2 regions of the Sphingomonas sp. GW821-FHT10F11 genome follow, and region 1 is predicted to be linked to the other one. Evidence: riboswitches for the same ligand, from Rfam matches in the RefSeq annotation. Region 1 holds a riboswitch; the other holds the start of a gene.
The links. Region 1 has a riboswitch for glycine ahead of AC1RT8_RS21065 (L-serine ammonia-lyase). Riboswitches for the same ligand answer to the same signal wherever they lie in the genome.
Positions count from the first base shown of each region.

Region 2: linked by a shared signal. The riboswitch ahead of gcvT (glycine cleavage system aminomethyltransferase GcvT) and the one ahead of AC1RT8_RS21065 (L-serine ammonia-lyase) in region 1 are both predicted to bind glycine.

Region 1 is NZ_JBXASH010000009.1:31,897-47,066, reverse strand. It holds gene AC1RT8_RS21120 (HesB/IscA family protein) at 1-211, shown strand, start outside; gene AC1RT8_RS21115 (MaoC family dehydratase) at 644-1,111, opposite strand; gene AC1RT8_RS21110 (SDR family oxidoreductase) at 1,111-1,890, opposite strand; gene AC1RT8_RS21105 (GNAT family N-acetyltransferase) at 1,911-2,366, opposite strand; gene AC1RT8_RS21100 (acetyl/propionyl/methylcrotonyl-CoA carboxylase subunit alpha) at 2,366-4,282, opposite strand; gene AC1RT8_RS21095 (DUF4440 domain-containing protein) at 4,279-4,719, opposite strand; gene AC1RT8_RS21090 (nuclear transport factor 2 family protein) at 4,721-5,194, opposite strand; gene AC1RT8_RS21085 (endonuclease domain-containing protein) at 5,185-5,613, opposite strand; gene AC1RT8_RS21080 (carboxyl transferase domain-containing protein) at 5,690-7,291, opposite strand; gene AC1RT8_RS21075 (M13 family metallopeptidase) at 7,463-9,520, shown strand; gene AC1RT8_RS21070 (glutathione S-transferase family protein) at 9,541-10,170, shown strand; glycine riboswitch at 10,219-10,306, shown strand; glycine riboswitch at 10,308-10,373, shown strand; gene AC1RT8_RS21065 (L-serine ammonia-lyase) at 10,417-11,826, shown strand; gene AC1RT8_RS21060 (translocation/assembly module TamB domain-containing protein) at 11,839-15,170, opposite strand, start outside.
Region 2 is NZ_JBXASH010000001.1:756,764-771,933, forward strand. It holds gene gcvPB (aminomethyl-transferring glycine dehydrogenase subunit GcvPB) at 1-830, opposite strand, end outside; gene gcvPA (aminomethyl-transferring glycine dehydrogenase subunit GcvPA) at 827-2,185, opposite strand; gene gcvH (glycine cleavage system protein GcvH) at 2,231-2,602, opposite strand; gene gcvT (glycine cleavage system aminomethyltransferase GcvT) at 2,604-3,731, opposite strand; glycine riboswitch at 3,902-4,034, opposite strand; gene AC1RT8_RS03700 (MOSC domain-containing protein) at 4,112-4,759, opposite strand; gene AC1RT8_RS03705 (hypothetical protein) at 4,756-5,361, opposite strand; gene ispH (4-hydroxy-3-methylbut-2-enyl diphosphate reductase) at 5,518-6,477, shown strand; gene thrB (homoserine kinase) at 6,483-7,442, shown strand; gene rnhA (ribonuclease HI) at 7,439-7,888, shown strand; gene AC1RT8_RS03725 (YegP family protein) at 8,367-8,540, opposite strand; gene AC1RT8_RS03730 (NAD(P)/FAD-dependent oxidoreductase) at 8,591-9,685, opposite strand; gene AC1RT8_RS03735 (alpha/beta fold hydrolase) at 9,705-10,646, opposite strand; gene AC1RT8_RS03740 (A24 family peptidase) at 10,695-11,168, shown strand; gene cpaB (Flp pilus assembly protein CpaB) at 11,218-12,243, shown strand; gene AC1RT8_RS03750 (type II and III secretion system protein family protein) at 12,245-13,924, shown strand; gene AC1RT8_RS03755 (CpaD family pilus assembly protein) at 13,947-14,576, shown strand; gene AC1RT8_RS03760 (pilus assembly protein CpaE) at 14,578-15,170, shown strand, end outside.

The DNA of each region.
Region 1 (15,170 bases):
CGCTTATTCGGTCGACTATGTCACCGAGGCGAAGCCGTTCGACGAACGCATCGACACGCCCGGCGGCACCTTGTTCGTCGATGGCGGATCGATCCTGTATCTGATCGGATCGACCATGAACTGGGTCGAGGACGATTTCACCGCCGGCTTCGTGTTCCAGAACCCCAACGCCAAGGGCGAATGCGGCTGCGGCGAGAGCTTTACGGTTTAAGGTTGATCTCCCGACCCCCGTTCGTTTCGAGCGAAGTCGAGAAACCAGGCCTGGCGCTCCCTCAATGTTTCTCGGCTTCGCTCGAAACGAACGGAGAGAGATGATTGGATCTGGGCAAATCGATATCGGGCGGCATCGATTCAAAGTTTCGATCGGCCATGGCAATGTGAAAGTCGGATCGGATTTTCGGGTGCGGTTCCGCTCTTTCTCAGGTTGAATATGCAAAACTGCCCAGCGCCGGCGTCAGCCTGTTCCACGACATCCCCACCTGTTATCCACCTGTTCCGCACCTGTTATTCGATTAACAGGTGGCGGCTTTCATCGCTTTGAGAATGCACGAGAAAATCGAACGATTTCTCCAACATAACAGGTGCGAAAAAAATAATCAGGAAATAACAGGTAAAACAGGTGCCTCGGGAGGCATCCCCGGCGCTATCCGTCCGACTCCTGGGCCGGCTTCTTCCGCATCAGCGCCGTCCGCAGACACGAACAGACCTCTTCGTCCCGCTGGTTGATCATTCGGTGCCGAAACGTCACCAGCCCGGCGTCAGACCGCGACTTGCTTTCGCGCAGCTCCACCACTTCGGTCTCGCACCGCAAGGTATCGCCGATGAACACGGGTTTCGGCATCACCAGCTTGTCATACCCCAGGTTCGCCACCAGCGTGCCGAGCGTCGTATCGCCAACCGACACCCCGACCATCAACGCGAACGTGAAGGTGCCGTTGACGACGATCCGCCCGAACTCGGTCGCGCCGGCGTACTCGGCGTCGAGGTGAAGCGGCTGCGGATTATGGGTGAGGGTGGACATCAGCAGATTGTCGGTTTCGGTCACCGTGCGCCGGATCTCATGGACGATCCGGTCGCCCACCTGCCATTCGTCATAGAACCTGCCGGCCATCAGCCCATGCCTCCCAGGGTGCGTCCCGCCGTCCAGCCGCCATCGGCCGGTAGCACCACGCCCGAGACATAGCGCGCATAGTCGGAGGCGAGGAACAGGCAGACATCGGCGACATCGTCGACCGTGCCCATCCGCCCCAGCGGCACCGACTTCGCCGATCGCGCCTTGGCCTCAGGCGTGGGCGCCAGCCGCTCCATACCCTCGGTGCCGGCGATCGGTCCCGGCGAGACCGAGTTCACCCGCACGCCTTCCGGCCCCCATTCGATCGCAAGCGTCTTGGTGATCATGTCGACCCCGGCCTTGGCCGCGCAGACATGGACCTGGAACGGCGTGGCGATGAACGCCTGGGGCGCCGAGATGTTGATGATGCTCGCGCCCGGCTTGGTCAGATGCTCGTACGCGGCGCGCATCACATGGAAGGTGCCGAGCGTGTCGATCTCGGTCACGGCTTTGAAGCCGTTGGAGCTGAGCATCGCCGCCGCGACAGGGAAGTTGCCCGCCGCGCCCGACACCAGCACGTCGATCATGCCGCGTTGCGCGCGGAAATCGTCGATCGCGGCCTTCACCGCATCATAGTCGCGCACGTCGAGGCTGTAGCCGAGCGCTGGCGTATTCTCCGAGAGTGCCGCGACCGCCGCGTCGACCTTGTCCTGGCTGCGGCTGGCAACGGCCAGCTTCGCCCCGCACCGCGCAAAGGATTTGGCGATGCCCAGGTTGATCCCGCTGGTCCCGCCGAACACCATCACGGTCTTGCCGGTGAAATCGAAGCCGTCGGCCATATCCATCCCCTGTTGTTTTTTCAGAGCTTCAGCTTGAACCCGGCATGGCTCTTGTTCCAGCCCATCTGCTCGTAGAAGCGATGCGCATCGGTTCGCGTCGACATCGAGGTAAGCTGCGCCATATGGCAGCCCCGCTCGCGGAACAGCGCGACCGCCCATTCGATCATCTGCTTGCCGAGCCCCTGGCCGCGCAGATCGCTCGCGATCCGCACAGCCTCGATCTGCCCGCGCCATCCGCCGCGAAAGGCGATGCCGGGCAGGAAGCTCAGCTGCATCGTGCCGACCACCACCCCGTCGAGTTCCGCCACGACCTGCATCTGGTTCGGATCGGCGGCGATCGCCTTGAACGCGGCGAGATAACGCGGATCGAGCGGCAGGCTCGCATCCTCACGCCCCTTGCTCTGCTCGTCGTCATCGAGCAGTCCGACGATCGTGGGGAGATCGTCAGCGGTGGCGGTGCGGAAGATGACGCTCATTAGGCTCGCTCGATCCGCGCAAGCACCGCGCCCTCGCTCACCTGCCCGCCAGTCTCTGCGCTCAACTCCGCCACGGTCCCGTCGAACGGCGCGACGAGGCTATGCTCCATCTTCATCGCTTCGAGCGTGAGCAGCTTCTGGCCCTTGGTGACGGTCTCGCCCGCCGTCACTTCGACTGCGATGATCCGGCCGGGCATGGGCGAGAGGATCGCGCCGTCGGCGGCGGCGCCCGCGGCGCCTGCACCCTCAGCACGATAGGGCCGGGTCTCGAATGCGGCACCATTCTCGAAGAGCGTAGTAGACTGGCCGATCTGAACATAGCCCGGATTGTCGTCGAAATAGGAGCTGCGTCCCCATTCTCCGACATAATCGACCTGCGTCGCACGGCCATCGACGGCCAACCAAACGCGACGATTGACCGGTGCATTCAGCCGGAAGCCGAGCATTCCGCGCAACCGATCGAAATCCGGATCGCCGACTCGGCCGATCACGAAATCGTCATGGAATATCGCCTGGTCGGCCGCCGCCTGGAGCAACGCTGGCCCGGGCTGGGGCGCGCTTGTCAGACCCTCCGCGTGATCGGCGATGAAGCCGGTCGTCATATCGCCCGCCGCGAAGGCCGGTTCCTTCAGCAGCCGTGCGAGGAACCAGGCATTGGTCTTCACCGGTTCGCACATCACATGCGCGCAGCCTTCGGCAAGATCGCTCAACACCTGGTCGCGCGTTTTCGCATGAGCGACGAGTTTCGCAATCATCGGATCGTAAAAGGGGGAAATCGCATCGCCTTCTTCGACGCCCGTTTCGATCCGCAGATCTTGTGGTAGCCACAGATAATCCAGCGGCCCGGTGGACGGGAGGAATCCGGTTGCGGGATTCTCGGCATAGAGCCGCGCCTCCATCGCCCAGCCATTGATGGCCAACTCATCCTGCCGCTTCGGCAGTGGCTCGCCCGACGCCACCCGCAACTGCCACTCGACCAGATCCTGCCCGGTGATCTCCTCGGTCACCGGATGCTCGACCTGAAGCCGCGTATTCATCTCCATGAACCAGATGCGGTCGGCACGCAGGCCTTCGCTGGCATCGGCGATGAACTCGATCGTGCCGGCGCCGACATAGTCGACTGCCTTGGCCGCCTTTACCGCCGCGGCGCAGATCGCTTCCCGCGTCGCCTCGTCCATGCCGGGGGCGGGGGCCTCCTCGATCACTTTCTGGTGGCGGCGCTGCAGCGAGCAGTCGCGCTCGAACAGGTGGACGACATTGCCATGGCTGTCGCCGAACACCTGCACCTCGATGTGCCGCGGCGAGAGGATGTATTTCTCGATCAGCACCTGGCTGTTGCCGAAAGAGGACGCCGCCTCGCGCTGGCAGGAGAGCAGCGCATCGGCGAAATCCTCCGGCGCGTCGACCCGGCGCATGCCCTTGCCGCCACCGCCAGCGACCGCCTTGATCAGCACCGGATAGCCGACTGCTGCGGCCTCTGCCGCGAGCCGTTCGGGCGACTGATCCTCACCGAGATAGCCCGGCGTAACCGGCACGCCGGCGGCGATCATCCGTTCCTTGGCGGCATCCTTCAGCCCCATCGCGCGGATGCTGGCGGGGTTCGGGCCGACCCAGACGATGCCGGCATCGATCACTGCCTGCGCGAAGTCGGCATTCTCCGACAGGAAGCCGTAACCGGGATGGATCGCCTCGGCCCCCGTCTGCTTGGCGGCGGCGATGATCTTCTCGCCCACCAGATAGCTTTCGCGCGCCGGGGAGGGCCCGATATGCACTGCCTCATCGGCCTGGCGCACATGCAGCGCCTTCGCATCCGCGTCTGAATAGACCGCGACGGTACGTACGCCCATTGCCCGCGCGGTGCGGATGATCCGGCAGGCGATCTCGCCGCGATTGGCGATGAGGAGGGACTTGATCACGCGCCCATTCCTTCGCAGCCGACGGTCTCGACCGTCCAGGTGATGTTCTGAATCTTCCAGCTCCCCGCATCGCGCACGAGATCGAAATGCTGGTGCCCGCAATGCCGCACCTTGCCGTCGATCGCGAAAGTGTACCGCCCCCGCACCATGGCCATCTCGCCATCGACCCGCACCATCGGATCGATCATCCGTTCCTCATATTTCTCAGGGCCAGGCGTCGCGGCGGCATAGGCATCCAGCGCGGCGTTGCGGACCTTGGTGGTGCCGTCCGCCGCGACCATGATCACGGTCGCGGTGCCGGTGGGGCGCAGCTGGGCGCGAACGGCCGCTTCGTCGCGCGCCGACACCCCGGCGAGCGCTGCCTCGACGGTCGCCAGGACCTTCTTGCCTTCGTCAGGGCCCGATGCCGCAAGGGCGAGGAACAGCAGCAAGGACAAATCAGCCCTCGCAACCCGTGGCGCGCGCGGACCAGGTGATGTTGACGATCTTCCACGCCCCGGCCTCGCGCGCCAGGTCGAAATGGTCGACGCCGCAATGATGCGCCTTGCCGTCGATGAAGAAGGTATAGGGCGCCCAGACCATCGCGATGTCGCCGTCGATCTCGATCGCGGGATTGCTGATGCGCTCCTCATATTTCTCGGGGCCGGGTTTGACGCCCGCGGCGAACTCGGCCCAGCTCATATGGCGGACCGTGCGCGTGCCGTTGGGCGCTTCATTGGCGACGGTGGCGCCGCCATCGGGGCGGAGTTGCGCGAGGATCGCCGCGGAATCGCGCGCGGCGAGGCCTGCGAACAACGCGTTGATCGGCGCCATCACTGCGCCTTCGTCGGTGCCGGGGGGCGGCAGGCCGGTGCCCTTGGGCATTGGCTGCATCGGCGTGACCTGGGCGAGAAGGGCAAGGATCAGGGACATTGAATATCTCCGGACAAAAATTCCTCCCCGGAACGGGGAGGGGGACCGCTCGAGTGGTGGAGGGGCTGGTCGGGGGTAACGCTCGCCACAATAAAAGCGACCACGGCCGCCACATCATCGAGAACGGCCTGAGCCGGGATTCGAACCACCCGAACACCCTCACGAGCAAGCCAGGCATCGCGAAGCTGATCCTTCGCTGGCTTGTCGCCGCGCCCATGCGCTTCGCCATCAACCTCGATCGCCACTTTCGCGCTCGCGCAGAAGAAATCGAGTACATAGCCGCCGGCCGGATGCTGGTGACGAAACTTCAGGCCTCCTGGCCGCGTGCGTAGCGCGGTCCAGAGCAGGACTTCAGGCAAGGTCATCTCCTTGCGCAAGCGTCGTGCAAGGCGGACGGTCTGAGCAGGCCCGGTCAGCACGTCCCAAGCCCCTCCACCATCCTACGGATGGTCCCCCTCCCCGTGCCGGGGAGGAATTGCCGAGTAACGTTTGTCATCACATCCTGAAGACGCCGAACGACGCCTTTTCCGGAACGGGCGCGTTCAAGGTCGCCGCAAACGCCAGCCCGAGCACGTCGCGCGTCTGCGCCGGATCGATGATGCCGTCGTCCCACAGCCGCGCGGTCGCGTGCCAGGGATTACCCTCGTCCTCGTACTTCTGGCGGATCGGCGCCTTGAACGCTTCGGCCTGTTCCTCGCTCCAGCTCTCCGCATCGCGGTGCACCGTCGCAAGCACGCTTGCGGCCTGCTCGCCGCCCATCACGCTGATCCGGCTGTTGGGCCAGGAGAAGAGGAAGCGCGGCGAATAGGCCCGCCCGCACATGCCGTAATTCCCCGCGCCGAAGCTGCCGCCGATCAGCACGGTGATCTTCGGCACGCTCGCCGTCGCCACCGCGGTCACGAGCTTGGCGCCATGCTTGGCGATGCCCTCCGCCTCATAGCGCCCGCCGACCATGAAGCCCGAGATGTTCTGCAGGAACAGCAATGGAATGCGCCGCTGGCACGCCAGCTCGATGAAATGCGCGCCCTTCACCGCGCTCTCCGAGAACAGCACGCCGTTATTGGCGAGGATCGCGACCGGCATGCCCCAGATATGCGCAAAGCCGCACACCAGGCTCGAGCCATAAAGCGCCTTGAACTCATGGAACTCGGATCCGTCGACCAGCCGCGCGATCACCTCATGCACATCATACGGTGCGCGGACATCGGACGGGATGATCCCGTACAGCTCCTCGGCATCGAACTTCGGCGCGCGCGGCTCCTTCAGCGCGATGTCGGGTTTCCGGTTCTCGGGCAAAGTCGAGACGATGTCGCGCACGATGGTCAGCGCATGCTCGTCATTCTCGGCGACATGGTCGACCACGCCGGACTTGCGGCCATGAGTCTCTGCGCCGCCAAGCTCCTCGGCCGAGATCACCTCGCCCGTCGCGGCCTTCACCAGCGGTGGGCCTGCCAGGAAGATCGTGCCCTGGTTACGCACGATCACCGTCTCGTCGGACATGGCGGGCACGTAAGCACCGCCCGCGGTGCAGCTGCCCATCACGCAGGCGATCTGCGGGATGCCCTTGGCCGACATGTTCGCCTGGTTGAAGAAGATCCGCCCGAAATGGTCGCGGTCGGGGAACACCTCGGCCTGGTGCGGCAGGTTGGCGCCGCCCGAATCGACCAGATAGATGCAGGGCAGGCGGTTCGCCTCGGCAATCTCCTGCGCGCGCAGATGCTTCTTCACGGTCAGCGGATAATAGGTCCCGCCCTTCACCGTGGCGTCGTTGCAGACGATCATCACCTGCCGCCCGGAAACCCGGCCGATGCCCACGATCATGCCCGCGCCGGGCACCTCGTCGTCATACAGCCCGTTCGCGACGAGTTGCCCGATCTCCAGAAAGGGCGATCCGGGATCGAGCAGCCGCTCGACTCGGTCGCGTGGGAGCAGTTTGCCGCGCGAGGCATGTCGTTCACGACTTTTCTCGCTGCCGCCAAGCGCCGTCCGCGCGACGTCCGCACGGAGTCGCTCGGCCAGGGCGCGGTTGTGCGCTGCGTTGGCGCGGAAGGTCTCGCTCTCCGGCGATAGCTTGGTGTCGAGAGCCGGCGCGCTCATGTTTTCATCCTCATCTTGGCCCCTGACTAGACAGCGATCGCGGGAATGGGAAGCGACGCTCGCGGCATAAAGCTGAGCCGAGCGGCGTTCGCGAGAGGCGGCGTTGGTATCTGGTGTAACCGAAAACACGGGTGTATCCCCCGCGCCATACACCCTGGAGAGGTCTATCACATGAAGCGTTCAACGATTTTTCTCGCTGCCCTGCTCGCCACCACTGCCTGCACCCAGAGCGCAACGACGCCGGTTGCCGGCACTGCGATCGGCGTCGACGTGGCGGGCATCGACAAGGCCGTCAAACCCGGCGACGATTTCGACGAATATGCCAATGGCGGCTGGCGCGCGAAGACCGAGATCCCGGCCGACCGGTCGAGCACCGGCATCTTCCTCCAGGTATTCAACATCGCCGAAGGCCGCAACGCGCAGCTGATCGCCGAGGCTGCCAAGGCCAATGCCGCCGCCGGCACCGACCAGCGCAAGATCGCCGATTTCTACAACGCCTATCTGGATACGGCCGGCATCGAGAAGCGTGGCCTCGCCCCGATCAAGCCGGAACTCGATGCGATCGCCGCGATCGCCGACAAGGGAGCGCTGGCCAAGGCGCTCGGCGCCGATCTGCGCGCCGATGTCGATCCGCTCAACGCGACCAACTACCGCACCGAGCATCTGTTCGGCCTGTTCGTCACCCAGGCGCTCGATAACCCCAGCCAGACCGTGCCCTATCTGCTCCAGGGCGGCATCGGCCTGCCCGAGCGCGATTATTATGTCTCGGCCAAGCCCGAGATGGCGCAGCTCCGCACGGCCTATAAGGCCTATATTACCAAGGTCTTCGGCCTGGCCGGGCTGAGCGACCCGGCCGCGCGCGCCGACCGGGTGATGGCACTCGAGACCAAGATCGCCGGCGCCCATGCCGGCTATATCGAGAGCCAGGACGTCCACAAGGCGAACAACCCGTGGAAGCAGGCCGACTTCGCCAAGAAGGCGCCGGGCCTGGACTGGAATGCCTTCTTCTCCGGCGCGGGCCTGTCGGGCCAGCAGGATTTCATCGTCTGGCATCCCGCCCCGACCGCGAAGCTCTCCGCGCTGGTCGCGAGCGAGCCGCTCGAGGCGTGGCAGGACTGGATGGCCTTCCACCATCTCAACACCGTCACCGCGGTGCTGCCCAAGGCGTTCGACGACGCGTCGTTCGACTTCTACGGCAAGACTCTGGCCGGCACGCAGCAGCCGCGGCCCCGCGACAAGAGGGCGATCGGCGCGGTGAACAACAGCCTGGGCGACGCGGTCGGCCAGATCTATGTCGCCAAATTCTTCCCCGCCTCGTCCAAGACGGACATCCAGGGCATGGTGAAGAACATCCTCGCCGCCTTTGACAAGCGCGTCGAGAACCTGACCTGGATGGCGCCCGCGACCAAGGCCGAAGCGCGCAAGAAGATCGAGACGATGCGCGTGGGCGTCGGCTATCCCGACACCTGGCGCAATTACGGATCGTTGGAGATCAAGGGCGACGATGCACTGGGCAATCTCCAGCGGGCGCGGCTCGCGGAGTACAAGCATCAGCTCGGCAAGATCGGCAAGGCGCCGGACAAGGGCGAGTGGTGGATGACGCCGCAGACCGTCAATGCGGTCAACCTGCCGCTGCAGAATTCGCTCAACTTCCCGGCGGCGATCCTCGAGGCGCCCTTCTACGATCCCAAGGCGGACGCAGCGGCGAATTACGGGTCGATCGGCGCAGTGATCGGCCATGAGATCAGCCACAGCTTCGACAATACCGGCGCCGAGTTCGATTCGAGCGGCAAGCTGCGCAACTGGTGGACCCCCGCCGATTTCGCGCATTTCAAGGAGCAGAGCGCGGCACTCGCAAGGCAATATGACGCCTATGAGCCGCTCCCCGGCCTTCACCTCAACGGCGAGCAGACCTTGGGCGAGAATATCGCCGACGTGGCCGGCCTGACCGCAGCGTACGAGGCATATCGCGCCTCGCTCGGCGGCAGGGAGGCGCCGGTGATCGGCGGGCTGACCGGCGACCAGCGCTTCATGCTCGCCTTCGCCCAGAGCTGGCGTGAGAAGACCCGCGAAAAGTCGGTGCGGCAGCAGGTCGCGACTGACGGCCATTCGCCAGGCGCCTTCCGCGCGCAGACGGTGCGCAATCTCGATGCGTGGTACAAGGCGTTCGACGTGCAGCCGGGCCAGAAGCTGTATCTGGAACCCAATGCGCGCGTGAAGGTCTGGTAGAAAGAAGGAAAGGGCGGACCATGCTGTTGATCGGACAATATGATTCGCCCTTCGTCCGCCGCGTCGCAGTGACGTTGAAGCTCTACGATCTGCCCTATCGCCACGCGCCCCTCTCGGCGTTCGGCGATGTCGAGGAGATCGCGCGCTACAACCCGCTGCGCCGCGTGCCGACCCTGGTCTATGAGGACGGCGTCGCGCTGACCGACAGCAGCGCGATCGTCGATGCGCTCGACGAGATGGTCGGCCCCGACCGCGCCTTCCTCACCCGGCGCGGCGACGATCGCCGCGCGATGCTCCGCACCTGCGCCTTTGCCGCCGGCGTCGCCGAAAAGGCGGTCAGCCTTGTCTATGAACGTGCCTTCCGAGACGGGCACAAGATGTGGGTCGAACGCTGCCGCGCCCAGGTGATCGACACGCTCGACCTGCTCGAACGCGAGCGGGCCGCCGCGAAGGACCCATGGTTGCTCGGCGAGACGATGAGCCATGCCGATGTCCTGCTCGGGACGATGCACCGCTTCGTCGGTGAGGCGCTGGCCGATCAGTTCGTCATGGACGGCTGGGTCGCGCTCGCCGAGCACGCCGCGCGGTGCGAGGGGCTCCCCGAGTTCGCGGCCGCCTATCAGGCGTTCAAGCTGACCTTGCCGGACTAGAAGAGCCTGCCGCGCCGTTGACTTGCGCGCGGCGCAGGCTCAGGTAACGGCCGTCGCACGGGAGAGATCGGCCTTGGCCGGCGCCGAAGGAGCAACCGCCCCGGAAACTCTCAGGCAAAAGGACCGCGCGACACAGACACTCTGGAGAGTGGTGCCACGGCACCCGCCGACGGGATAACGATCTCAGGCAAAGGGACAGAGGGGGCATGCAACGGCGCTCGCAGCGCCTGACAGGAGCATGCCTTTGTGACCCCGACCGCGACCTCGACTCTTCCGGACCCGCGTCATCGCCCGATCAGCATCGCCGAGATGTTCACCATCGGCATCGGCCCGTCGAGTTCTCACACGGTCGGCCCAATGCGCGCCGCGGCGGATTTCGCACGGACCATCCTGGCCTTGCCGGAGCCTGCGATAAAGATCGGCTGTAGCCTGTACGGATCGCTCGCATTGACCGGCATCGGGCACGGCACCGATATCGCGGTCCTGCTCGGGCTCGCCGGATGGGAACCGGAGACGGTCGATCCCGAAGCGGCGGCGGCAATGGTTGCCGGCTTCCGCGCTGACAATGCGCTGCCGCTGGGGCGAGGCGCCGGAGACGGAGGGTATCCGGTCGAGCTGGACGGTAAAGGCGGCATCGATTTCCACCCCGAACGCTTCGAACCCGAACATCCCAATGCGCTCGATCTGACCGCCTGGTTCCCAGACGGCACGGCCCACACATCACGCTATTATTCGGTCGGCGGCGGCACGATCCGGCGCGGCGGCGAGCGGCTGGAGCTCGGCAACATCGCGGTGCGTCATCCCTTCACCTCGGGCGACGAGCTGCTGGTCGCGGCGGAGGCCGAGCATATCTCGATCAGCGAGCTGGTCCGCCGCAACGACACCGCCTGGCGCACGGCCGCTGAAACCGACGCGCTGCTCGACGGCGTGGCCGATGCGATGCGCGCCTGCATCGATCGGGGCATGGTGAAGGACGGCATATTGCCCGGCGGCCTCAGCGTCCGCCGCCGCGCCAAGGGATTGCACGAAGCGCTGATCTCCCGCTCGGAACGCGGCGCGCCGTCGCACACGATCCAGTGGGTCAGCCTCTGGGCGCTCGCGGTGAACGAAGAGAATGCGGCGGGCGGGCGTGTGGTGACCGCTCCGACCAATGGCGCCGCCGGCATCATTCCCGCGGTGATCCGCTATTACGAAACCTTCGAGGGCCCTGCAACGCGCGAGGGCATCCGCATCTTCCTGTCGACCGCGGCGGCGATCGGCATGCTCTACAAGACCCGCGCCTCGATCTCGGCGGCCGAGATGGGCTGCCAGGGCGAGGTCGGCGTGGCGTGTTCGATGGCCGCCGCCGGCCTTGCTGCCGTACTCGGCGCCACCAATGCCCAGATCGAGAATGCCGCCGAGATCGGCATCGAACATAATCTCGGGCTCACCTGCGATCCGATCGGCGGGCTCGTCCAGGTGCCCTGCATCGAGCGCAACGCGATGGGCGCGGTGAAGGCGATCAACGCGGCCTATCTCGCGCTCGACGGTGATGGCACACATATCGTCAGCCTCGACCAGGCGATCGAGACGATGCGCCAGACCGGCGAGGACATGCGCTCCAAATACAAGGAGACTAGTCTGGGCGGACTCGCGGTCAACGTGGTCGAATGCTGACGGGTTAGCCCCTCAATAGTCCTTCGAATAGCGCAGGTTGATCGCTGTCCCGTTCGATCCGCCGGTCTGGCTCAAGATGCTGAGCACCTTGGACAGCGCGATCTCGATCTGGGTCGCGGTGAAGCCGCGCGTATCGGTGACGATCTCCACATAGATGTCGTTGGAGATGTACTTGCCGGCCGCGACGGAGGTCCCGCGCCCGGTCGCCTCGTCCGCACCAAGCACCCGCAACCGGTCGATGCCCGAGGCGGAGCGCAGCTTGCCCAGCGGGTTCAGCCCGCCGCCCGATCCCCGCAGCGAATTCAGCGCTGAGGCAAGCTGGATGGCTTGCATCGGCGACAGCTCGGTTACCGAATTGCCGAACAGGATGCGCGAGAGCAACTCGTCCTGCGGCAGGCTGGGCGAGGAGCTGAAGGTGATCTGGGGGTTCTGCGCCCGGCCGGCGATGTTGATCGTGATCGCGGTGCCCGAAAGGGTCGCGGTCGCCCGCATCGACAAGGTCGGGTTCGAGACCGCGCCGCCCTCGAACCGGATGACGCTGTCCTGGTCGAGATCGAAGCGCTTGCCGGCGAAATTGTAGGTTCCGCGCACCAGATCGACATTGCCGACCACCTCCGGCGTGGCAGATGTACCGCCGACCCGCAGGTCGGCGCTCCATTCGCTCTCCAGCCCCATGCCGGTGACGAACAGGCGGTTGTCGGCATGGATGCGCAGGTCGAGCTTGAACAGGCTGGGCACGCCCGCCGCCGCCGCGGCGGCATCGCGCGCTGCTTGGGCGCGGCTGATGCCCTTGCGGCGCACACCCTGCAATTCGGCGACCTCGGCCGCGCCCTGGCGAATGATCTCGTACCGCACCTCGGGCAGGTTGAGCGTGCCCGAGATCAGCCCGCCATTCGCCTTGCTGTTGGTCACCGCGATCTCGCCCGACACGGTAGCACCGAGCGCGTCGCTGCGCGCGAGCTGCGCATTGCTAAGGGTCAAGCGGACATTGATCGGGAAACCGGCGTCCGATCCGAACCCGACGCTACCGCGTGCGGAAACACTGCCCTTGCCGGCACGCCCATTGAACTCGCTGATCTCGAACCGGTCGTTGGTGAAGCGCCCGGTCAGCTTGATCGCGCTGACGCGGGTGCCATAGGTCTCATTGTCATAGGCGAGTGCATTGGCGCGGATCAGCCCGGTCAGTTGCGGGCTGGCAAGGCGGCCAGAGAAATCCGCGGCGATGCCGATCTGCCCGGTCAGCGTCTGGTTCGCCAGGCCGGCCAGGCTCCACAGCACATCGGCCGGTCCGTTATAGCGAATGCCGCCACCGAGCGGCGCGTCCATCAATGCCGTCATCCAGTCGCCGCCACCCACTGGCTGCAGCCGCACCTGCGCCCGCCCGATCGTCGCGCCGCCGCGCTTGATCAGCGCGGCGAGCGTGCCGCCTTCGGGACGGAGTGTGCCGAGTGCCGAGATGTCGACCGGAGTCGACACGACCGCCGCGCCGGAGCGGGTGAAGCTGCGGATATCAATGCGCAGATCGGCACGGGGCACGCCCGATCCGGCCTGGACATAGTCGAGGCTGCCGGTCGCCCGGCCGCCGATACCCGCGCCGGCGGCGAAGGTGTTGAGGATCGCGAGGTCGAAATTGTCGAAGCGCGACTGGAACTCGAGCGTCTTGCCATAACGCCCGGCGACACGGACCTGGCCCTGCGGTACGACGATCGCGACGGGGGCGAGCACATAGGTGCCGCGCTCGTTGCGGATCACCGCCGGCCGGGCGAGGTGGAACGCCACCGTGCCGACCTGGCCCTGCGCCGCGACGCGGTACAGGTCGGGCGAGAGCTGGGCATTGGCGGCGATGCGGAAGCTCGCGCCGCTCTGGCCGTTCGCGACGAGCTGTGCGGTGCCGCGGCCGCCTTGGTAGTTCACCTTGGCGCGCGCCGTCTGGAGGAGGAAATTGCCTTGGCGCACGCCGGCAAGCTGCACATCGGCCAGAATCTCCGGTGCCTTGGCGTAGAGGGTGATCGTCGCCTCAACGATCGCGCGTTCGATGACGAGCTTGGCCTGGCCCGGGATATGCGCCCCGTTGGCGCGCGCCGAGACCTGGGCACGCTGGATCTTGCCGACCGCCGACAAAGTAACGGTGCCGGTGACGCCCGAACCATTGGCGGTGAGCTTGCCGGCGAAAGGCCCGGCGGGCGCCTGACGGACGGTGCCGGCGAAATCGACCCCGGCGAAGCGGGCCCGGTGGATGTCGATGGTCAGCGGCCCGCCGCCGGTACGGACCAGCACGTCCGCATTGAACGGCCCATAAGGTGAGCCCCCGGTCGCGACCACCGCATAGCCGGTGCCCGTACCGCGGATCGTTGCCACGACATCGCTGAGCTGGACGCCGACATTGGGACGGCTCGCCCGCACCTGGATCAGCGGCCGCTCGGCGGTGCCCGACACGGCAACCGCGAGTGGGCCATATTGAGTCGAATGGCCCTGCGCGGTGAAGGCGATGCGGCCGTCGGGCAGATAGCTGCCCTGGCCTCCGCTGAGGCGGAAGTTCGGTGCGCCCACACGCAGGTTCTGGACTCGGAATACGCCCTTGGGATCGAAGCTGATCGTACCTGCGATCACGGCCCGCCCGCCGAGGAAGTCCGCCACGCCCGCATTGTCGAGCTTCACCGTGACGATGCCGAACCGCCCCTGCAGCCCGAAGCCGCCTGACGGAACGGTGACCAGATTCATATCGGTCGTCAGGTTGATGATGCCGACGCCTTCGATCCGATAGTCGTTGATCCTCCCCTTCAATCCGGCGCGGTAGATGCCGGTCGAGAGGTCGGCGACCACGATCGCGGTCGCATCGATCTGCGGCGATCGGATGCGCAGATTGTCCGACAGGATCGTGTCGCCGGAGATCGCGAACTCGCCGTTCACGGTCACCTTGGTCAGCAATCCGCCGGCCGCTGCGTTCAGCCCGGTGACACGCGCGATCCGGCCCGCGACGGGCACGATGATGCGGTCGGCATCCACCCGGCTGCGGCCCTCGGCATAGAGGCCCTGCACCATTGTCTTGTCGAACCCGATCGCCGCCGCGCTGATCTTGTAATCGACCAGCGGCCGGGCAAAGGCCCCGTCGAGCCGGAGCGACGCGCGCACGTCGCGGCCGTTGAGGTTCGGCGCGATCGAGCCGGGGGTGAGCAGGCTCGCCTCGACCTGCAGGCCCTCGAAGCGGCTCTGCGCGAGATCGATCATGCCGTTTGCGGTCACGGCCAGCGCGTCGGAACGCACCGACAGCTTCGTGTTCGCGCGGCGCTGGGCGAGGGTCGTGGTGAGATCGACGAGCAGCGCCGGGGCGGTCAGCCGCTCGA
Region 2 (15,170 bases), on a different contig from region 1:
CCGACGATCGCGTTGAAGTTGGCGCCGTCGCAATAGACCAGCCCGCCCGCTTCATGCACCGCGTCGGAGATCTTGCGCATGTCGCGCTCGAACAGGCCGCAGGTGTTGGGATTGGTGATCATCACGCCCGCCACGTCCGGCCCGAGCCGCGCGGTCAGCGCCGCCAGATCGACCCGGCCTTCGCCGGTCGCGGGGATATCCTCGACCGAATAGCCGGCGAAAGCCGCGGTCGCCGGATTGGTGCCATGCGCGCTCTCGGGCACCAGGATCACCTTGCGGTGCCCCTCGCCCCGCGCTTCCAGCGCGGCGCGGATCGCCAGGATGCCGCACAGCTCGCCATGAGCGCCCGCCTTGGGGCTCATCGCCACCGAATGCATGCCGGTCAGAGTCACCAGCCAATGGGCAAGCTGGTGGATCACCTCGAGCGCGCCCTGCACCGTATCGACCGGCGCCAGCGGGTGGATGTCGGCGAAACCGGGCAGCCGCGCCATCTTCTCGTTGAGCCGCGGGTTATGCTTCATCGTGCACGAGCCCAGCGGGAACAGGCCGAGATCGATCGCATAATTCTGCCGCGACAGGCGAGTGTAATGGCGCACCGCCTCGGGCTCGGACAGGCCGGGCAACCCGATCGGCGCTGTGCGTCCGAGAGTGCCGAGCCGTGACTCGACCTTGGCCGGGGCCGCAACCTCCACGCCGGTCGTCTCGGTCGAGCCGATCTCGAAGATCAGCGCTTCTTCCAGCATCAGTGCCTTGTTGCCGGTGAAGGTCGGCGCGGTGGCGGAACCGGCTTCGGGGCGCTCCGGGCGCCAGCCGCTTGCGTTGATCGTCATGCCAGCACCTCCTGGAGCGCGGAGGCAAATGTCTCGACATCCTCCATGGTGGTCGTTTCGGTCACCGCGACGACCAGGCCGTTCGCAAGATCGCCCTCGCCTGGATAGAGTCGTCCGAGCGACACGCCGGCCAGGATACCGCGATCCGCCAATGTGCGGACCACGGGCCGCGCCTCGACCGGCAGCTTCAGGGTGAATTCGTTGAAGAAGGCGGTGTTGACCAGTTCGACGCCCGGCACCTGCACCAGCCGCTCGGCAGCGGCCACGGCGCCGGCATGGTTGGTCTCGGCCAGCGCGCGCAGTCCGGCCTCGCCGAGCAGGGTCATGTGGATCGAGAAAGCCAGCGCACAGAGGCCCGAGTTGGTGCAGATGTTCGACGTCGCCTTTTCGCGGCGGATATGCTGCTCGCGGGTGGAAAGCGTCAGCACGAAGCCGCGGCGCCCGTCCGCGTCCTGCGTCTCGCCACAGAGCCGGCCCGGCATCTGGCGGACATATTTTTCCTTGCAGCCGAACAGCCCGACATAAGGGCCGCCGAACTGAAGCCCGACGCCGATCGACTGGCCCTCACCCACGACGATGTCGGCATCCATCTCGCCCGGCGCCTTGATCGCGCCCAGCGCCACCGGCTCCGTGACGACCGCGACCAGCAGCGCCTTCTTCGCGTGGCAGGCGGCGGCCAGCTCGGACAGGTCGGCGATGCGGCCAAGGATGTCCGGATACTGGACGACGACGCAGGAGGTGTCGTTGTCGATTCTCCCGATCAGGTCCGCGATGTCCGTCTCTGCCGACAGCGATGGCGTACCGGTTTCCAGCACGTCGCCGGTGAACTTCGCCATGGTCTTCGCGACCGAGACATAATGCGGATGAAGCCCGGTCGACAGGATTGCCTTGGCCCGCTTGGTCACCCGGCGCGCCATGCCGATCGCTTCCCAGCAGGCAGTCGAGCCATCGTACATCGAGGCGTTCGCCACATCGGTGCCGAGCAACCGCGCGACCTGGGTCTGGAACTCGAACAGCATCTGCAGCGTGCCCTGCGCGATCTCGGGCTGGTACGGCGTGTACGCCGTCAGATATTCGCCGCGCTGGATCAGGTGATCGACGCTCGCCGGCACATGATGCTTGTAGGCGCCGCAACCGAGGAAGAAGGGCGCGTCGCCCGCCGCCAAATTCTTGCGCGCCAGCGCCGACATATGGCGCTCGACCGCCAGCTCGCTGGCATGGCCGGGAAGGCCGTGGATCGGGCCGTCGAGCTGGGCGATGGCGGGCACATCGACAAACAGGTCATCGATCGACTTGGCACCGATCGTGGCGAGCATCGCCTGACGATCATTGTCGGTAAGGGGCAGGTAACGCATTCGCAGTCCTTCTCCCCTCCCCTGCAGGGGAGGGGCTTCGTTAGTTCAAAGCTTCGCGACGAAAGCGGCGTAGGCAGCCTCGTCCATCAGGCCGCTGAGTTCTTCCGGATCGCTGAGCGTCAGCTTGAAGAACCAGCCCTCGGCCTCGGGATCCTCGTTGACGAGCCCCGGATTGTCGCCCAGCGCCGCATTGCCCTCGAGCACCGTACCCGAAACCGGCGAATAGACGTCCGACGCGGCCTTGACCGATTCGACCACCGCGGCCTCGTCGCCCTTGCTCAGTTCCTTGCCCTCTGCGGGCACGTCGACGAACACGATGTCGCCGAGCTGGCTCTGCGCATAGTCGCTGATGCCGACCGTGCCGATGTCGCCGTCGACATCGACCCATTCATGATCTTCGGTGAAGTAACGGCTCATCTTACTTGCCTCCTGCTCGAACATAGCGGTGTGGAATTAGCGGCATCGCGGTGACGGTCGCCTGATGGACCTTGCCGCGCTGGGTTAGCTGGATGACGGTGCCAAGCGCGCTCATCGCGACAGGCACATAGGCCATGGCGATCGGCGCGCCGAAGCTCGGGGCGAAGCCGCCGCTGGTGACCTTGCCGACATCGGACCCGTCCGCGTCGACCACCGCCGCGCCTTCGCGCACCGGCTGGCGGCCTTCGACGACCAGGCCGACGCGCTTGACCACCGGGCCCTGCTCGCGCTCAAGCAGGATGCGCTCGGCGCCCATGAAATTGCCTTCCTCGCGCCGCCGCTTCGACAGGGCAAAGCCGAGATCGGCCATCACCGGCGTCGTCTCGGGGTCAAGGTCATGACCATAGAGCGGCAGGCCGGCCTCGAGCCGCAGCGAATCGCGCGCGCCGAGCCCGATCGGCTTCACTTCGGCTTCAGCGGTCAGCGCATTGGCCAGCGCCTCCGCTGCCTCGGCCGGCACCGATATCTCGAAGCCGTCCTCGCCGGTATAGCCCGAGCGGCTGATCCACAGCGGCGTGCCGTTCCACTCGAACGCGCCCGCGGTCATGAACACCAAAGCCTCGACGCCCGGCACCAGACGCGACAGCACATCGACTGCCTTGGGCCCCTGCAACGCGAGCAGCGCCTGCTCGTCCATGATGTTGATCGTGATGTCCTCGGGCAGGTGATCGAGGAGATAGGAGATGTCGTCATATTTGGTCGCGCCGTTGACGACCATGTAGATGCCGTCCTCGCGGCGCGTGACCATCAGGTCGTCGAGAATGCCGCCATTCTCGGCGAGCAGCAGCGAATAGCGCATCTTCGTAGGGGCAAGCCCCTTGATGTCGCCCGGCAGCAGCGCCTCGAGCGCGACGTCGGCGCCTTCTCCGGTGAAGAGGAGCTGGCCCATATGGCTGACGTCGAACAGGCCGGCGGACTCGCGGGTCCACAGATGCTCGGCCATGATGCCTTCATACTGGACGGGCATGTGATAGCCGGCGAATTCGACCATCCGGCCTTCCCGCGCACGGTGCCACGCATCGAGCGGCAGCGTCTGGATCTCGATTTCGGGGCCTTCGTTGTCGCTCAATGCCGATCTCCGTCACAAGGTGTCACGGCGTTACGCAGCGCATCGCACGCCGAGTATCGCCGCCCCCTCTGTCACGGGAACCTGAGAGCTTTCACCGCCCGCACGCGCAGGACAGCTTACCCCTTCGGTGGGCCGCGCGAACGTCGCTGCAGCCGCTTTCCAGAGTGTCGATAGCCCGCGCGGTCCGGTGTGCCTGAGAGATTCCGGGGCGGTTGCTCCTTCGGCGCCTCGGATCAGGGATTCCATGCCAAGCCATTGCTTTGACAAGGGTCCCACGTCCGGGGTCTCTCCCGCGCGTGCCTATGGAGGTTGCCCCCCATCGACACCCCGGTGTGACGCGGCGCAGCATGCGAGTCAATTGGGCTTGGCGGTGCTTTTACCTAAAGCATCAATTTGGCGGCGCGGCGCCGCCAACCGTCATACAGCAGCTCCATACCGGCGAGTTCGGCGAGTGCCCCCGGGTCCTTGCGATGGTCGCCGGCGATGAGCAGGCCGAATACCCGGCGCACCGTCCAGTCGGGCAGGGGCCGCTCGACCATCGACAGCAGATCGCCCGGCTCGGCCGCCCCCTCTTCGATCACGCGGTAATACCAGCCACTACGGCGCTCCTTGACCATCAGCGCAGGAAGCGCCGGCCAGTGCAGTCTTTCGCCCTGCTTCCAGCAGGGCTGCCGCCCCTGGCTGATCTCGATCAGCGCGCTGCCCAGGCGGAAACGGTCGCCGATGCAGACCTGCTCCTCGATCAGCCCGCGCGTCGCAATATTCTCGCCAAAGGCGCCCGGGCCGACGAGCACCGAATCGTCCGCCCTGCCCTCGCCCCAGCGTGCATAATGGTCGTGCGGATAATGGTGCAGCGCCTTGTCCGGCCCGCCATGCACGCTGGGATCGGCCTGCTCGTCGCCTTCCAGCCCGAGAAAACCGATCTTCACCGGCCCTTTCACCGGCGACTTGGCAATGGCGCTGTTTTCACCCCGCGCGAGATACCGGGCCTTGCCTGCAAGCAGGGCAAAGGCCCGCACCTCGGTCATCGGGTCGCGTTGTACTTGAGCTGATCGTCGGTCAGCTGGAAACCGACCAGCGCCTCGAAGGTCGCGCGCAGCACCGCCTGGCGAATCTCGGGCCGGGTCAGCGGGTCGACCGCGGCGTCGCTGCCGCCGGCCTTGCGCTTCTCGGTCAGCTTCTTGCGGACATCGTCCGACAGGCTGGCCGCGGCGCGCGAAATGGTGCTGCTCGCCTGGCCGCTGGCCGTCGCGCGGTCCTGCCCGGCATTGAAGTGTACCGAGACATGGCCGACGCGCTTGGCGATCACGGCGGTGCCGCCGCGTACGACGGTGATGAAATAGGGCAGGTTCACATCGCGCGCCGTGTCGGTGCGGGCGCGGCGGGCCTGGATATCGAAGGTGACGGTAGTGACGATGTCGTCGGTCGCATCGGCGCAGGTGGAGCGCACATTGGTCATCACCGCGGCCACGTCGATCGCCGTCGCGGCGGTGCTGGTCGGCGGATCGAACAGGGTGATGTCACCGGTCGCCGCGGGGACGCCGACGCTGGGGCACGCCGAGCGGATCGCCGTGATGCCGCCGGTTTCGTCGATGTCTCCGGTGGTGGAGCAGCCGCCTGCCAGCAGCATCAGGATGGCGGGAACGGCAATTTTCCGGGCTGTCACGGGCACACGCACCTTATCACATAGGAAGGGGCCTCGCGCTCGCGCGCACCGGCCCCGGAACGATGCGCACCATAGGAACCGGCTTTCGCGCACGCAAGCAATCGCGTAGAGCGCTCCGTAATGACCGATCTCCGCAAACCGCCGCTCGAACTGCTCATCGCCGCTCCACGCGGCTTCTGTGCAGGTGTCGATCGCGCGATCCAGATCGTCGAGCTGGCGATCGAGAAATATGGCGCGCCGGTCTATGTCCGGCATGAGATCGTCCACAACAAATTCGTCGTCGATGCGCTGCGCGCCAAGGGCGCGGTGTTCGTCGAGGGGCTTGACGAGGTGCCGGACGGCGTGCCCGTGGTATTCTCCGCGCACGGCGTGCCCAAGGCGGTGCCGACCAAGGCGGCCAAGCGTGGCCTTGCCTATCTCGATGCCACCTGCCCGCTCGTCTCGAAGGTGCACCGCCAGGCCGAGCGGCTGGTCGCGGCCGGCCGCCACATCGTCTTCATCGGACACAAGGGCCATCCCGAGGTGATCGGCACCTTCGGCCAGGTCCCAGAAGGATCAATGTCGCTGGTCGAAACCATCGCCGATGTCGAGACGATGCAGCCAGGCGACCCCGACAACCTCGCTTTCCTGACTCAGACGACCCTGTCGGTCGACGATACCGCCGCCATCGTCGAGGCGCTGCAGCGCCGCTTCCCTGCGATCCAGGCGCCGCGTGGCGAGGATATCTGCTATGCCACGTCGAACCGTCAGGCAGCGGTCAAGAAGATCGCCGGTGCCTGTGACGCGATGCTGGTGATCGGCGCGCCCAACTCCTCCAACTCGGTTCGGCTGGTCGAGGTGGCGCTACGCGAAGGGACCCCGGCCGTCCTGGTCCAGCGCGCGGGCGATCTGGATTTCGACTTTCTCGAAGGCGTCCGGACGCTCGGCATCACGGCCGGAGCGTCGGCCCCGGAAGTCCTGGTCCGCGAACTCGTCGATCGGCTTTCGGAACGTTTCGAGATCAGCGAGTACGAAGTCGAGACGACGCGCGAGACGATCTCTTTCAAGCTGCCCCGCGGCCTCGAAGTCGTCGCAGCCTAGATCGAATGGCTGTCTATACGCAGGTTTCGGCGGAGGCGCTTGGCGCCTTCCTGTCGGGTTTCGACCATGGCGAGCTGGTCTCCGCCAAGGGCATCGCGGAGGGCGTCGAGAACAGCAATTACCTGGTCGACACGACCTGGGGCCGGTTCATCCTGACGCTTTACGAGAAGCGCGTGCATCTGGACGACCTGCCCTTCTTCTTCTCGATGATCGATCATCTCGGAAAGCACGACTTGCCGGTGCCGCGCGCGCTGCCCGATCGTGACGGTACGGTGATCCACCAGCTCGAAGGCCGGCCGGCCTGCCTGATCGAGTTCCTGACCGGCGTCTCGGTCTCGCACCCGACCATCGCCCAGGCGTTTGCCGCCGGGACCGCCATGGGCCGGATGCACGAGGCGCTGACGGATTTCCCCCTGACTCGCACGAATTCGATGGGTGTCGACACCTGGCGCCCGCTGTTCGAACGCTGCGGCCGCGATCTCGACGGCATCGCGCCCGGCCTGTACGACGATGTCGGCTTCGCGCTCGACGCCGTCCTCGATGCCTGGCCGGCCCATCTTCCGGTCGGGGCGATCCATGCGGACCTGTTCCCCGACAATGTCCTGATGCGCGGCGATGCCGTGACCGGGCTGATCGACTTCTATTTCGCCTGCACCGACATCCGCGCCTATGACCTCGCCGTGATGCATACCGCTTGGTCGTTCGACACGACGGGCAGCAGGGCCGACTGGGCGGTCGGGCGGGCGCTGATCGAGGGATATGGCCAGTCGATCGATCTCACGCCCGACGAACGGGCCGCGCTGATCCATCTCGCCAAGGGCGCCTGCATCCGTTTCCTGCTGTCGCGCGCCTGGGATTGGCTCAACACCCCGGCTGACGCCCTGGTGACGCGCAAGGACCCCCTCGCCTATCTACGCCGCCTGAAGGCCTATGCGGCGCGCACGACCCCGCTGGATATTGCATGACCGAGCTGACCAAAGTCGAAATCGCCACCGATGGCGCCTGCAAGGGCAATCCGGGCCCGGGCGGTTGGGGCGCGATCATCCGCTCCGGCACCAGCGAGCGCGAGCTGGCGGGCGGCGAGAAGCTGACCACCAACAACCGCATGGAGCTGACCGCGGCGATCGAGGGGCTGAACGCGCTCAAGCGGCCGTGCCATGTCACGCTGTCGACCGACAGCCGCTACGTCATGGACGGCCTGACCAAATGGATCAAAGGCTGGCAGAAGAATGGCTGGAAGACCGCCGCGAAGCAGCCGGTCAAGAACGCCGACCTCTGGCAGGCGCTGCTCGCCGCCGCCAAGCCGCACCGCATCGAATGGGTGTGGGTAAAGGGCCATGCCGGCCACCCGGACAATGAGCGGGCCGACAAGCTGGCCAGCGACGCCGCGGTGGCGGCGGGACGGGGTTAGCCCCTCCGCAGCCCCACCGTCACCTCGGACCAGTTCCGGGGTCCATCGGGCCTCAAAACAAAACGGCAACGGGCTGGCGCAGCATCCGCAAACGTCCCGCCTTGATTCAACATACCGCCCGATCATGCCATTACCCGGCAATGACCGCCCTCGCCCACATCCCCAATCCCGTCATTCGATCGAAGCCGCACGCCCCAGCACCGACGCGTCGATTCCCTGTTCCGCGCCCGGCATTTCCCTGTTCCGTGTCGTTGATTTCCCTGTTCCACAGGAACAGGGAATTGCCATTCAACACCTTGATTTCGCTACAAGGTTCGCGCGAAAATCAACCATAAACAGGCCTGAAAATAAAAAAATTCCCTGTTCCGCCCTCGGAACAGGGAATTTCGGTCTTCCTGTCATCGATCCTAGCGCGCCGGAACCACCATGGCCCGGCAACGGCTGCCGGCAAGCGCAGCGCGCGATCCTCAGGCGAGGCTCACCCCTCCTCGATCGGCGCGCCCGGCCCATTCTTCAGCACTGATTCGATCGCGTTCTTCGCGCCGGCCTTGCTCGAATAGCCCTCGGTCCAGAAGATGATTTCGCTGTTGTACTTGAATTTGGCGACATACTCGCCCGCCTTGTTCTGCTCGATCACGAATTTATGTGCCATGTCGTCTCTCCCATAGGCTGGACCGAGGCAGGTTAGCTTCGCCCGAACCGTTACGCCAGCGTCTGGAATCGCCCGGGCGCATATGGCGCCGGATCGATCGCAGCGACGAAGGGATCGGGGCTCTTCCCCAGCAGCAGCGCCGCCGCGAGCGCGGCGCCGGCGGGGGCGGTCTGGATGCCGAAACCACCCTGCCCGGCGCACCAGAACAAGCCAGTGACATTCGGGTCGAAGCCATAGACGGGCAGCCGGTCGGGGGCGAAGCTCCTGAGCCCAGCCCAGCGCCGCTCGACCGCGGTCACACGCCAGTCGACGACCTGTTCGAACCGGTCGATCGCGATCGCCACGTCGAGTTCCTCGGGCTGGACGTCGCACGCGTCGACCGGGGTCTCGTCATGCGGGCTCAGCCACAGCCGCCCGCCCGCCTCCGGCTTGAAATAGAGCTTGCCCGAGATGTCGGAGACGAGGGGCAGTCCCCCGGGCGCGGCGGGGTCGGTCCGCAACTGGGTCATGGTGCGGCGATAAGGCTGGATCCCGATCGGCCCGGCACCCGCAAGGCGCGCCACGCCATCGGCCCATGCACCGGCGGCGTTGGCGAGGATCGTCGCCGCGAAGTCCCCGGCGGCGGTTCCGAGCCGCCACTGCCCGCCTTCGCGCCTGGCCGCCGTGAGCGGCGCGTTCAGGACCATCTCCGCCCCCGCCCGGCGCGCGCGCGCGATGCAATCGGCGTGGAGCGCGGCGACGTCGATATAGGCGCTGCTCGCCTCCATTACGCCGAGCGTCCAGTCGTCGCGCAGGCCGGGCACGACCGTCGCCGGATCGACCCGTTCGAGCGCGACTTGAGTGGCGTCGAATTCGGCGAGAAAGGCGTCGATCGCGGCCGCGTCCTTCGCCCGGCCGATATGAAGCGACCCCAAAGGCGCCAGGAAACCGCCCGTCTCGAGCACCGGGCCGGAGGCGCTGGTGAGCGGCTGGACCCCGGGACCGCCATAGCTTTCCGACCAGAAGGCCGCCGACCGGCCGGTGGCGTGATAGCCGGCCGCGTCCTCGCCCTCGATCAGCAGCACCGATGCATGGGGCGCCAGCGCGGCGGCGAGGCTCGCGCCGGCAATCCCCGCCCCGACGATCGCGATATCGTACCGCTTCAAGATCGCGCCCCCGAAGGCCTCAGCGCTGCGCGCGCGCGGCGAGGAAGATGTCGATCTCGCCGATCGCGCGGTTGCGCACGCCATCCGCTTCGCGCAGCACCTCGTGCGCCGATTCCTGGCCGAACCGCACCACGCGCACATCGGGCAATTTGCCGGCGACCTGCAACGCCGCCTTGGCGCTCACCAGCTTGTCCGCCCCCGCGACGATCATCAGCACCGGTATCGTCATCGTCTTGAGCCGCGGATCCTCGCGCAGGCGCCGGGTCGATTCGAACGCCTTCATCACCCATTTCCAGCTCGGCGGACCAAGCAGCAGCTCGGGCTTGGTCGATTGCCAATAGAGTTCGTCCTCATAGCGGGCAGGATCATGGGTCAGCAGGGCCTGGCGCGTGGCCGTGGTCGCCGGGCGCTCATTGACCTTCCAGGCTGCGCGCGCCGAGTTGCCGACGCCGCCGAGGAACCTGGCGAGCCGCTCGCCCATCCGCGCGCCCAGCGGGCTGTGCAGGCCGAGCATCGGCGCGATCAGTACCGCCGCCGCGGGCCGCGCAAGCCCTTCGGTCATCGCGCGCAGCACCAGATGCCCGCCCATTGAATGGCCCATCACGACCTGCGGGCCCACCGCTTCGGGCGACCATTCGGCCCAGAAGGCGCCAAAGTCGTCGATGAAGCTGTCGAAGCTCTCGACATGGCCGACATGCGGATCGGGCGACAGCCGCCCCGATCCGCCCTGCCCCCGCCAGTCGAACGCGGTGATCGACCAGCCCTGGCCGTGCCAGTGCGCGAACGCCTCCAGATATTTCTCGAAGATGTCGCCACGCCCGCCCTGGAACAGGATGCTGCCGCGCGGATGGCCCTCCGCCGGCCAATCGAAACGCCGCAGCTTCCAGCCGTCGGGCGCGATCCAGAACGAGATCCGGGCGGTAGCCGGAATCGCGCGGCGATAAAGCTGCGGGGAAACCATGGACGCTGGTTACTTTTTAGAAAGCCATGTCGTCTAGGGGTATTGCTGATGGGTGGGGGTACACCAAACGCTTTACTGCTCGGCGCGCTGGCGCTGCTCCTTGTTTCGGCAGGGATCCAGGACGCGCGCACCCGTGAGATCGCCAATTGGAAGAACGCCGCGATCGTCGCGCTCGCACCCTTGTGGTGGTGGGCGAACGGCTGGGCGGTCTGGCCCGATATCGCGATCCAGCTCGGCGTGGCAGCGGTCGTCTTCGCTTTTTTCCTCGGCGCCTTCGCCATGGGGTGGATGGGCGGCGGCGACACCAAGATGATCGGCGCGCTGGCCTTGTGGTTCCCGTTCGACGCGCTCGCCTGGATGCTGATCGTGATGTCGCTGCTCGGCGGCGCGCTGACGCTGCTGCTCATGATCGAGCGCGCGATACGCAAAAAACCGGAGAAACCGGAGATTCCCTACGGCGTGGCGATTGCGATCGCCGCTCTTCTTACACTTCGCGAACCGATTCTTAACCAGTTCCTGTGAATGCTTAACGCGGGTTCAATCGTCCCGCGCCCGAAAGGCCTGAAACGTCATGGATAGTCGCAAGATCATTCTTCTAGTGGGCGCTCTGATCGTCGCGGCGATCACGGCCTTCATGGCGCGCAGCCTGCTCGTCGGCGGGTCCGCCCCGCAAGCCGGTGCCGCCACTGCGGTCGCAGCGCCCGTCGATGGCCCCGAGGTGCTCGTCGCCACGCGTGCGCTGCCGGTCGGGACGATCCTGGATGCCACCGCGCTGAAGTTCCAGCCCTGGCCCAAGGAACTGGTCGACAACGCCTATTTCATCAAGAAGGACACCGATCTGAAGTCGCTTCAGGGCACGGTCGTCCGCAACGCGATCACCGCTGGCCAGCCGGTCACGCAGGGCGCGCTGGTGAAGCCCGGCGACCGCGGCTTCCTGGCGGCGGCACTCGGCCCGGGCATGCGCGCCGTGACCTTCCCCGTTTCAGCGCAGACCGGAGTCGCCGGCTTCGTCTTCCCGGGCGACCGGATCGATCTGGTCCTGACCCAGACCGTCCCCGGCGGCGGCGACGGGCCGCCGCTCAAGGTCGCCGAGACGGTCATGCGCAACCTGCGCGTGCTGGCGACCGACCAGCGCACCGACAATACCGTGGGCGAGGACGGCAAGACCGTCGTGCGCACCTTCTCCAACGTGACGATCGAGGCGACGCCGAAGATCGCGGAGAAGATCGCGGTCGCCCAGACGCTTGGCTCGCTTTCGCTGTCGTTGCGCTCGATCGCCGACAACAACAGCGAACTCGAGGAAGCGATCGCCAATGGCGACATCAAGGTGCCCGAGGGCAATGACCCCAAGGCCGAAAAGGCGATGCTGTTGCAGGTCGCGACCCAGCCCCAGGCGGGCAGCTCGACGATCGCCACGGGTGCCGACGTGTCGCGCTTCCAGCGCAGCACCGTGCCCGGCAAGCCGCCATCGTCGCTGCCCGGCGCGCCCGGTGCCGGTGCCGGGGGCTATCCGGGTGCCGCAGTGCCGGTCGGCCCGGTGGTGCGCGTCGCGCGAGGAAATTCGGTGACCGATGTTCCGGTCGGGGGGAAGAAGTAGGATGCGCATCAGGAACCTCTTGAACCGCTCGGTCGCGGTTACGGCAGCGGCGGCGATGGTCGCCAGCATGCCCGCGACCGCGGTCGCCGGTGCCGCCAAGGCCCGCCCGGCAGCCAAGCCACGCTCGATCGCCGGGCGTCCCGCCCGGATCGGCACGCCCCCGGTCGGCTCGCAACGGCCGACCCGCGAGGTGCTGCTCTCGATCGGCCAGGGTGAGTTGATCACCCTGCCGGCGGACGTCGCCGATGTGTGGGTGTCCAACTCGGGTGTCGCCGACGTCTATGTCAGCAACCCGCGCCAGATCCACCTCTTCGGCAAGGAATTCGGCGAAGCCACCCTGTTCGCGACCAATGCGTCGGGCGGCGTGATCTATTCGGCGAACGTCCGGGTCAGCCAGAACATCACGTCGATCGATCGCATGCTGAAGCTTGCGATGCCGGATGCCGATATCCGGGTGACCACGACCGGCCAGATCGCCGTGCTGACGGGAACCGTCGGGTCGCCTGACGACAGCGCCCAGGCCGAACGGCTCGTGCTTGCGCTGCTCAATCCGGGGGTCGACGCCTCGGCCCCAGGCGCGAGCTTGAAGATCGGCGTCTTCAACCGCCTTCGCACCGCGACGCCGCTGCAAGTCAATCTGCAGGTACGCTTCGCCGAGGTCAGCCGCAGCTTCATCAAGAATGTCGGCGTCAACCTGAAGTCGCTCGATACGACCGGCGGTTTCCTGTTCGGCATCGGCTCCGGCCGCGACGCCGGCACGATCACGCCCCCCGTACCGCCCACGGCTACTACGCCGGGCACAGGCACCTCCTTCACCTTCCTGAACGGTTCGCAGCGCACGACCCTGGGCCTGGCCGGCAAGCTGTTCGGGCTTGACCTGCTGAGTGCGATCGATCTCGGCGAGACGATCGGCCAGGTGTCGACTCTCGCCAACCCGAACCTCACCGCGCTGTCGGGCGAGACCGGCACCTTCCTGGCCGGCGGCGAAGTGCCCATCCCGGTGTCGCAGGGCCTCGGCTCGGTCACGGTCGAATACAAGCAGTACGGCGTCAGCCTGGCCTATACGCCCACCGTGCTGGCCGATGGACGGATCTCGCTCCGCGTGCGGCCGGAAGTGTCGCAGCTCGACTATTCGAACGCCGTGGCGATCGGCAGCTCGCGCGTGCCGGGCCTGACCACCCGCCGCGCCGAGACGACCGTCGAGCTCGGCTCGGGCCAGAGCTTCATGATCGGCGGCCTGCTGCAGAACAGCCACAACAACTCGTTCGAAAAGACGCCCGGTGCGGGCGACGTGCCGATCCTCGGCGCGCTGTTCCGCTCGAACGCCTTCCAGCGTAACGAGACCGAACTGGTGATCATCATCACCCCGTATCTGGTGAAGCCGGTCAACGCGAACGAGATCGTCCTGCCGACCGACGGCTACAAGGCACCGACCGATCTGGACCGCGTCCTGCTGGGCCAGCTTGGCGGCGGCACCAATGGCGGCGACCGGCCCAAGCCGAGCATGGCCCCGCCGGTTGGCGCCGAACCCGCCTTTGGCGCGGCAGCCCCGGTTCCCGTCCTGCCCACGCCTGCCCCGCAGCAGCGCCGCGAGGACCAGGTCACCAAGAATGCACCGCCTGAAGCCAAGTCGAAGTCGAAAAAGGGTGCGAGCGCCGCGCCCGGTTTCAGCTTCAATTGACGCCGTCTCGAGGGATAGACCCATGATCAAGCGTACGATCCTCCTCGCCTCCGCCCTCGCCCCGGCCCTGTTGCTGGGCGCGTGCAGCGGCACGCAGAACCGCGGCCTCGAATCGGTGCACCAGCCGGTGGTCAGCCGGACCGACTATGTGTTCGACGTCAACACCAGCGGCAACACGCTGGCCCCGGGCGAATCCCAGCGCCTGGCCGGCTGGATGGCGTCGCTCCGCCTCGGTTACGGTGACCGGGTCGCGATCGACGATCCCAATCCCTATGGCGGCGGCATTCGCGACGCGGTCTCGACCGAGATCGCGCATTACGGCCTGCTCCTGTCGGACGACACGCCCGTGACCGGTGCGACCATTGCACCCGGCACGGCACGGATCATCGTCAGCCGGATGAAGGCGACGGTGCCCGGATGTCCCGACTACAGCCGAAGCGCCCAGCCCGAGTTCGAGAGCAATACCTCGTCGAACCAGGGCTGCGCGATCAATTCCAACCTGGCGGCGATGGTCGCCAATCCGGCCGATCTCGTGCGCGGCCAGCCCGGCGCCGACACCACCGACACCGCGGTCTCGACCCGCGCCATCGGAACCTATCGCAAGGCCACGCCGACCGGCGCAGGCGGCCTGAAAGACGCGGGGAGCAAGTAACATGAACGCCCCCTTCAGCAGCTCCGGCCGGGTCGGCCACCGCGAACCCTTCGTCGCCTTCGTTTGTGACGAGACCACCGCCGAGATCGTCCGCCCCGTCGCGGTCGAGATGGGCTGGGTGCCCGAAAAGGTGAACAAGGGCGGGCTGCGCAACGCGGTCCAGTCCCTGTCGGTCTCGGCCAGCCCGCAGATCCTGTTCGTCGACCTCTCCGAGTCCGGCGATCCACTCAACGACATCAACGCGCTCGCCGAGGTCTGCGAGCCCGGTACGGTCGTGATCGCGGCCGGCCAGGTCAACGATGTGCGCCTGTACCGCGACCTCGTCGTCAGCGGCATCCAGGACTATCTGCTCAAGCCGCTGAGCCCCGACATGCTGCGCGAGGCGTTCACCCATGCGCAGACCATCCTCAACGCGCCCAAGCTGATCGATGTCGGCGCCGAGCGTCCGCATTGCTCCACCGCCTTTATCGGCGCGCGGGGCGGCGTCGGCGCTTCGACGCTCGCGACCTCGGTCGCCTGGATCCTCAGCGAGAAGGGCGGGCGGACCACCGCGCTGCTCGATCTCGACGTGCATTTCGGCACCGGCGCGCTGGC